Regions from separate parts of the Streptomyces sp. NPDC001153 genome, predicted to be linked through region 2. Evidence: riboswitches for the same ligand, from Rfam matches in the RefSeq annotation. Region 2 holds a riboswitch; the other holds the start of a gene.
The links. Region 2 has a riboswitch for glycine ahead of gcvT (glycine cleavage system aminomethyltransferase GcvT). Riboswitches for the same ligand answer to the same signal wherever they lie in the genome.
Positions count from the first base shown of each region.

Region 1: it holds a riboswitch for glycine, as region 2 does, so the genes downstream of both, gcvP (aminomethyl-transferring glycine dehydrogenase) here and gcvT (glycine cleavage system aminomethyltransferase GcvT) in region 2, are expected to answer to the same signal.

Region 1 is NZ_JBSFJZ010000080.1:7,834-12,017, reverse strand. Features, by position in the region: gene ACWDEN_RS45655 (DNA polymerase IV) at 1-1,333, shown strand, start outside; gene ACWDEN_RS45650 (PRC-barrel domain-containing protein) at 1,255-1,626, opposite strand; glycine riboswitch at 1,746-1,840, shown strand; gene gcvP (aminomethyl-transferring glycine dehydrogenase) at 2,017-4,184, shown strand, end outside.
Region 2 is NZ_JBSFJZ010000044.1:85,880-90,063, reverse strand. Features, by position in the region: gene glyA (serine hydroxymethyltransferase) at 1-1,006, opposite strand, end outside; gene gcvH (glycine cleavage system protein GcvH) at 1,021-1,398, opposite strand; gene gcvT (glycine cleavage system aminomethyltransferase GcvT) at 1,507-2,634, opposite strand; glycine riboswitch at 2,679-2,791, opposite strand; glycine riboswitch at 2,792-2,889, opposite strand; gene ACWDEN_RS37680 (AAA family ATPase) at 3,068-3,712, shown strand; gene ACWDEN_RS37675 (enhanced serine sensitivity protein SseB) at 3,779-4,184, shown strand, end outside.

The sequences.
Region 1 (4,184 bases), on a different contig from region 2:
CGGGAAGGCGGTCGTCGTGGGCGGGCTCGGACCGCGCGGGGTGGTGGCCACCGCGTCGTACGAGGCACGGGTCTTCGGGGTGCACTCGGCGATGCCCATGGCCCAGGCGCGCCGGCTGGCACCCAACGCCGCGTATCTGGTGCCGCGCTTCACCGTGTACCGGGCGATCAGCGAGCAGGTGATGGCGCTGCTGCGGGAGCTGTCGCCGCTGGTGGAGCCGCTCAGCCTGGACGAGGCCTTCGTGGACCTGGAGGCCGGCGGGACGGCCTGGGACGAGGAATCGGCCCGGCTGGCCGGGACCCGGCTGCGCGCGGACATACGGGCGGTCACCGGGCTGACGGGATCGGTGGGGCTCGCCGCCTCCAAGATGCTCGCCAAGATCGCCTCGGAGCAGGCCAAGCCGGACGGCCTGGTGCTCATCGAGCCGGGGTCCGAGCGGGCGCTGCTGGGGCCGATGCCGGTGCGGACCCTGCCGGGGGTGGGGCCGGCCACGGGGGACCATCTGCGCCGGGCCGGGATCACGACGGTCGAGGAGCTGGCAGAAGCGGGCGAGGACGAGCTGGTCCGGCTGCTCGGCAAGGCGCACGGGCACGCGCTCCACGCCATGGCCCTGGCCCATGACGAGCGGCCCGTGGTGGCCGAGCGTGAGGCGAAGTCGGTGTCGGTCGAGGACACCTACGACGTGGACATCCACGACCGGCTGCGGATCGGCCTGGAGGTGCAGCGGCTCGCCGACCGGTGTGTGGGACGGCTGCGCGGGGCCGGGCTGTCGGGGCGGACGATCGTGCTGAAGGTGCGCAGGTACGACTTCTCGACCCTGACCCGCTCCGAGACGCTCAGAGGGCCCACGGACGATCCGGCGGTCGTGCGGGAGGCGGCCGCGCGGTTGCTGGACTCCGTGGACACCACGGGTGGGGTACGGCTGCTGGGCGTGGGTGTCTCCGGGCTCGCCGACTACACCCAGGAGGACCTGTTCGCGCAGGCGATGCCCTCGCCGGCGGCGGAGACGCCGGAGGAGGCCGGGCCCGAGGTTGCCGTGGAGGGGCCGGAGCCCGTCGAAAGACACTGGCGCGCCGGACAGGACGTAAGGCATGCGGAGTACGGGCACGGGTGGGTGCAGGGGAGTGGGCTGGGTCGGGTCACCGTGCGGTTCGAGACGCCGCAGTCCCCTCCGGGGAGGGTGCGGACGTTCTTCGTCGGTGATTGCGCGCTGGAGCCCGCCGATCCGTTGCCGTTGGTCGCGGAAGGCTCCGATCAGGTTTCCTCCGACCCCGCCAGCTTGCCGAAGTCGTGGTCCGGGGCCGAGGGGCGTGAGACCACGTCCAGGCCGTAGTGGTGGTAGAGCTGGAGTTCCTGTTCGGGGGACAGATGGCGGCCCACGCCGAAGTCCGGGGCGTCCTTGATCAGGGCGCGGTCGAAGGGGACATGGAGGGAGCCTTCGATCAGTTCGCTCGGTTCGAGAGGGACGAAGGCGTCGCGGGAGAACAGGCCGGTGCGTATGGCCGCCCACTCGGGCACGCCGGTCGCGTCGTCGAGGTACACCTCGTCGATGGTCCCGATCTTGGTGCCGGTGCGGTCGAACGCCTTGCGGCCGATCAGGTTGCGCGGATCGATGTCGGTCTGCACGGTCCCTCTCCCTCCACGTGGTCGCAATACATCCGTAAGCACTACGAAAGAGCACATTCAGGGAGGTGGCCACTCGAGGACCCGGCCGTTGACCCCGCTGGTAGGCTGACAGCGGCTGCTGACCCCGTGCGGGAGAGTCCTCCGACCACCTCGGAGGCGCCGAAGGAGCAAATCCTCCCCGGAATCTCTCAGGCTCACGTACCGCACGGACGAGGTCACTCTGGAAAGCAGGGCGGATGTCGACGGCTTCCGCTCTCACCGACGGTGAAAGCCGGCGTCCCACAGGGCGTCCGGTGAAGCTCTCAGGTTGAGATGACAGAGGGGGAGGCCGTCGGGGCACCCGCGCCGTGGTGCCCTTCGAAGGTCGCGTCAGACCAGGAGGCCTCCGCAATGACCGCCCATCGTATTCCGCTCTCGGAGCTCGAAGCGGGCATCCCGTTCGAGCAGCGCCACATCGGGCCCGACCAGGAGGCGCGGGCCAAGATGCTCGCGCAGGTCGGCTACGGCTCCCTCGACGAGCTGACCGCCGCGGCGGTCCCGGATGTGATCAAGAACGCCGACGCCCTCGACCTGCCGGGCGCCCGCACCGAGGCGGAGGTGCTCGCCGAGCTGCGCTCGCTCGCCGACCGCAACCAGGTCCTCGACTCCATGATCGGGCTCGGGTACTACGGCACCTTCACCCCGCCGGTCATCCTGCGCAACGTCATGGAGAACCCGGCCTGGTACACGGCCTACACGCCGTACCAGCCGGAGATCTCCCAGGGGCGTCTCGAGGCCCTGCTGAACTTCCAGACCGTGGTCGCCGAGCTCACCGGGCTGCCCACCTCCGGCGCCTCCCTGCTGGACGAGGGCACCGCGGCCGCCGAGGCCATGGCGCTGTCCCGGCGCATGGGCAGGAACAAGAAGGGCCTGTTCCTGATCGACGCGGACGCGCTGCCGCAGACCATCGCCGTCATCCAGACCCGCGCCGAGCCGACCGGTGTCGAGGTCGTCGTCGCCGACCTCAGCGACGGCATCCCGGCCGACATGGCCGCGCGTGAGATCAACGGCGTGCTGCTCCAGTACCCGGGCGCCTCCGGTGCCGTACGCGACATCAAGCCGGTCATCGACCAGGCACATGAACTCGGCGCGCTCGTCACCGTCGCCGCCGACCTGCTCGCCCTGACCCTGCTGACCTCGCCGGGCGAACTGGGCGCCGACATCGCCGTCGGCACGACCCAGCGCTTCGGTGTGCCGATGGGCTTCGGCGGCCCGCACGCCGGCTACATGGCGGTGCACGAGAAGTTCGCCCGCAGCCTGCCGGGCCGGCTCGTGGGCGTCTCCGTCGACGCGGACGGCAACAAGGCCTACCGGCTCGCGCTGCAGACCCGTGAGCAGCACATCCGCCGGGAGAAGGCGACCAGCAACATCTGCACCGCGCAGGTGCTGCTCGCCGTGATGGCCGGCATGTACGCCGTCTACCACGGGCCGGAGGGGCTCAAGGCCATCGCCCGGCGGACGCACCGGTACGCCACGATCCTCGCCGAGGGCCTGAAGGCCGGCGGCGTCGAGATCGTCCACGGCGCCTACTTCGACACCCTCACCGCGCGCGTGCCCGGCAAGGCCGCCGAGGTCGCCGCCGCCGCCCGGGAGAACGGCGTCAACCTCCACCTCGCCGACGCCGACCACGTCTCGATCGCCTGCGACGAGACCACCAAGCGGGCCCAGCTGGAGGCCGTCTGGTCCGCCTTCGGCGTCAAGGGCGACATCGAGGCGCTGGACGCGACCGCCGAGGACACCCTCCCCGAGGCGCTGCTGCGCACCGACGCGTACCTCACCCACCCGGTCTTCCACCAGTACCGCTCCGAGACCGCGATGCTGCGCTACCTGCGCAGGCTGGCCGACCGTGACTACGCGCTCGACCGCGGCATGATCCCGCTGGGCTCCTGCACCATGAAGCTCAACGCGACCACCGAGATGGAGCCGGTCACCTGGCCGGAGTTCGGTCAGCTGCACCCCTTCGTGCCCGCGGAGCAGGCCGAGGGCTACCTCACGCTCATCCGTGAGCTGGAGGAACGTCTCGCCGAGGTCACCGGCTACGACAAGGTCTCCCTGCAGCCGAACGCCGGCTCCCAGGGCGAGCTGGCCGGTCTGCTCGCCGTCCGCGGCTACCACCGCGCCAACGGCGACGAGCAGCGCACCGTCTGCCTGATCCCGTCCTCCGCGCACGGCACCAACGCGGCCAGCGCCGTGATGGCGGGCATGAAGGTCGTCGTCGTCAAGACCGCCGAGGACGGCGAGATCGACGTCGCCGACCTGCGCGCCAAGATCGAGCAGTACCGCGAAGAGCTGGCGGTGCTGATGATCACGTACCCGTCCACGCACGGCGTGTTCGAGGAGCACGTCGCCGACATCTGCGCCCAGGTGCACGAGGCCGGCGGCCAGGTGTACGTCGACGGCGCGAACCTGAACGCCCTGGTCGGCCTGGCCAAGCCGGGCCACTTCGGCGGTGACGTCTCGCACCTGAACCTGCACAAGACCTTCTGCATCCCGCACGGCGGCGGTGGCCCCGGCGTCGG
Region 2 (4,184 bases):
GCTGGCCGTCCAGCTCGGACTCGCGGAGGTCGACGAGGATCAGGTGCACGTCCGTGCCGCCGGACAGGACGCTCACGCCGGCCTCGCGCGCGTCCGCCGCCGTCAGGCGCTCGGCGAGGATGCGCGCACCCTCCACGGTACGACGCTGGCGCTCCTTGAACTCCTCCGAGGCGGCGACCTTGAAGGAGACCGCCTTCGCCGCGATCACGTGCTCCAGGGGACCGCCCTGGAAGCCCGGGAAGACGGAGGAGTTCAGCTTCTTCGCGAAGTCCTTGCCGCGGGCGAGGATGATGCCGCCGCGCGGACCGCCGAGCGTCTTGTGCGTGGTGGAGGTGACCACGTCGGCGTACGGCACCGGGTTGGCGTGCAGGCCGGCCGCGACCAGGCCCGCGAAGTGCGCCATGTCGACCCACAGGTACGCCTCGACCTCGTCGGCGATCCGGCGGAAGGCGGCGAAGTCCAGCTCGCGCGGGTACGCCGACCAGCCCGCGATGATCACCTTCGGGCGGTGCTCCTTGGCGAGCCGCTCGACCTCGGCCATGTCGACCAGGCCGGTCTCGGCGTCCACGTGGTAGGCAACCACGTTGAACTGCTTGCCGGAGAAGTTCAGGCGCATGCCGTGGGTCAGGTGGCCGCCGTGCGCCAGGTCCAGGCCGAGGATGGTGTCCCCGGGCTGGGCGAGGGCGAACAGCGCCGCCTGGTTGGCGGAGGCGCCGGAGTGGGGCTGGACGTTGGCGTACTCGGCGCCGAACAGCTCCTTGATCCGGTCGATGGCGATCTGCTCGGCGACGTCGACGTGCTCGCAGCCGCCGTAGTAGCGGCGGCCCGGGTAGCCCTCGGCGTACTTGTTGGTCAGCACCGAGCCCTGCGCCTCCATCACCGCGAGCGGGGCGAAGTTCTCGGAGGCGATCATCTCCAGCGTGGACTGCTGGCGGCCGAGCTCGGCGTCGACCGCGGCGGCGATCTCCGGGTCCAGCTCGTGCAGGGACGTGTTCAGGACGGTCATACGGCTACGACTCCTCAGCCGGCGTTCTGGGCGGTGTACTCGTCGGCGGAGAGCAGGTCGGCCGGCTCCTCCGCGACGCGCACCTTGAACAGCCAGCCGCCCTCGAAGGGGGCCGAGTTCACCAGCGAAGGGTCGTTGACGACGTCCTCGTTGATCTCGGTGATCTCACCGGTGACCGGCGAGTACAGGTCGGAGACCGACTTGGTGGACTCCAGCTCACCGCAGGTCTCGCCCGCGGTCACCGTGGAGCCGACCTCGGGGAGCTGGGCGTAGACGACATCGCCGAGCGCGTTGGCCGCGAACTCGGTGATGCCGACCGTCGACACGCCGTCCTCGGCGGGCGACAGCCACTCGTGCTCCTTGCTGTAGCGCAGCTGCTGGGGGTTGCTCATGGCCTGAATTCTCCTGTACGCGCGGAAGTGCTGATGAAGGGGGGACTGCTGAGACCGCTGGTGAGCAGCGGAAAGTGCGCGGGGTCACACAGTGACCGCGCCCAGTGTCTACTTCTGGCGCTTGTAGAACGGCAGCGCCACGACCTCGTACGGCTCGTGGCTGCCCCGGATGTCCACGCCGACGCCCTCGGTGCCCGGCACCGCGTGCGCCGCGTCGACGTAGGCCATGGCGATCGGCTTGCCCAGGGTGGGGGAGGGGGCGCCGGAGGTGACCTCGCCGATCACCTCGCCGCCCGCGACCACGGCGTACCCGGCGCGCGGCACCCGGCGGCCCTCGGCGATCAGGCCGACCAGGACCCGCGGCGGGTTCTGCTCAGCCTCGGCGGCGGCCTCGGTGAGCGCCTCGCGCCCCACGAAGTCGCCCTTCTTCTCGAACTTCACCACCCGGCCGAGCCCGGCGTCGAAGGGGGTGAGGGAGGTGGTCAGCTCATGCCCGTACAGCGGCATGCCCGCCTCCAGGCGCAGGGTGTCCCGGCAGGACAGGCCGCACGGGACCAGGCCGACGCCCTCGCCGGCCTTGGTCAGCGCCTGCCACAGCTCGACCGCGTGCTCGGGCTTCACGAACAGCTCGAAGCCGTCCTCGCCGGTGTACCCGGTGCGGGCGATCAGGGCCGGGACGCCGGCGACCGTGCCGGGCAGGCCGGCGTAGTACTTCAGGCCGTCGAGGTCGGCGTCGGTGAGGGACTTCAGGATGCCGGGGGACTCGGGGCCCTGCACGGCGATCAGCGCGTACGCGTCCCGGTCGTCGCGCACCTCGGCGTCGAAGCCGGCGGAACGCTCGACCAGGGCGTCCAGCACCACCTGGGCGTTGGAGGCGTTGGCGACGACCATGTACTCGGTCTCGGCCAGCCGGTAGACGATCAGGTCGTCCAGGATGCCGCCGTCGGCCCGGCAGATCATGGTGTAGCGGGCGCGGCCCACGCCGACGGAGGCGATGTTGCCGACCAGGGCGTAGTTGAGGAGGTCGGCCGCCGCGGCGCCGGTGACGGTGATCTCGCCCATGTGGGAGAGGTCGAAGAGGCCCGCCTTCGTCCGCACGGCGATGTGCTCGTCGCGCTCGGAGCCGTAGCGCAGCGGCATGTCCCAGCCGGCGAAGTCGGTCATCGTCGCACCGAGCGAGCGATGCAGGGCATCGAGCGCGGTGTGGCGCAGCTCAGTGGGTTCGGTACTGCTCATCGGTCGGTCGTCTCCCAGGGAAGGACAGGACGGGCGAGGAACGGTCCTCCCCATCTGTCATCGGAACCTGAGAGGTTCGCCAGGACCGCCACGGGGACGATCACGGCTTGCACCTTGGGTGGAGCCACTGCGGCAGCGGCCCGCTTTTCAGATGTGCCTCGCCCGCGCGGTAACGGGGCCTGAGAGATTCAAGGGAGGGACTTGCTCCTTCGGCGTCCCAGCGAAGGCTGCTGGGAACTCTCCCGCGCGGATTCAAACGGCCGGTATGCAGTTGGCGGCCACATCATTGCACGCCGCACCCCCGCCCGTCAGGGCCGCATCTGTAACCGAGCTGTGGCGGGACGCGCACGTAACCGCCGGGCATCGTGCATTACCGTCCCTTTACATGTGCGGGGCATGAATATTGCCAAGCCCATGGGGGAGGACGATCACGGTGAACAGGACCCCGGTGTACGCCACCGTCACCACCGGCATCGCAGTGCCGAGGCAGCGCTCCGCCGCGGCCCAGGTCGTCCGTGACCTGCGCGACCGCGCGGGCCGCGGCCCCGGCGCCCTGACCTTCGGCCCCCGCGACCTGGTCGTGATCACCGGGCTGCCCGGCAGCGGCAAGTCCACTCTGATGCGCCGTGCGGTCGCCGACCGCCGCATCGACTCCCAGGACACCCGCGACCGCTTCGCGGCCCGCCTGCCCCGCGCCCTCCCGTACGCCTTCTACCGCCCCCTGGTCCGCCTCGCCCACTACGCCGGTCTGCGCCGCGCCCTGCGCACCGGCGAGGGCGTCGTCGTGCACGACTGCGGCACCCAGCGCTGGGTGCGCGCCTGGCTCGCCCGCGAGGCCCGCCGCCGTGGCGGCACCCTCCATCTGCTTCTGCTCGACGTCACCCCCGACACCGCGCGAGAGGGCCAGCGCGAGCGCGGCCGGGGCGTCTCCGTCTACGCCTTTGGCCGCCACCGCCGTACGACCGCCCGGCTGCTCGCCGCGGTCGAGCGCGGCGAGCTGCCCGCGGGCTGCGGCGCGGCCGTGCTGCTGGACCGCCCGGCGGCGGACGCCCTGCAGCGGATCATGTTCACGAGGTGAGGCGCTGTCACAGCCACCCGATAGCCTTCATGGTCACAGCAGTGGTTCCCAGCAGGCGGTAGGCAGATGGACTTCCCGGCGGACATTCCCGCGGACTTCCCGGCACAGGCGCACCCCCAGCCGCACGGCGGCTGGCCCGGCAACGAACTGGAGGAGGTGCTCTCGGCCTCCCTCGGCATACCCGCCGCGGCCGGCCGGATCATCGAGGTGCTGGGGCGGAGCCTGCTCTGGATCCCGCTGCCGGCCGGCGGTGGCCCGGACAGCGGCGCCCTCGACCTGCCCACGCTGGACATCGACGGCCAGGCCTACGTCCCGGTGTTCAGCTCCGAGGAGCAGCTGCGCCAGGCGACCGGCTCCCACATGGCGTACACCATCGCCCCCGCCGTGGAGTTCGCCCGCGGCCTGCCCCCGCAGGTCGGCCTCGCGGTCAACCCCGACGCGCTGGTCGGCATCCCGCTCCCGCCCGCCGCGG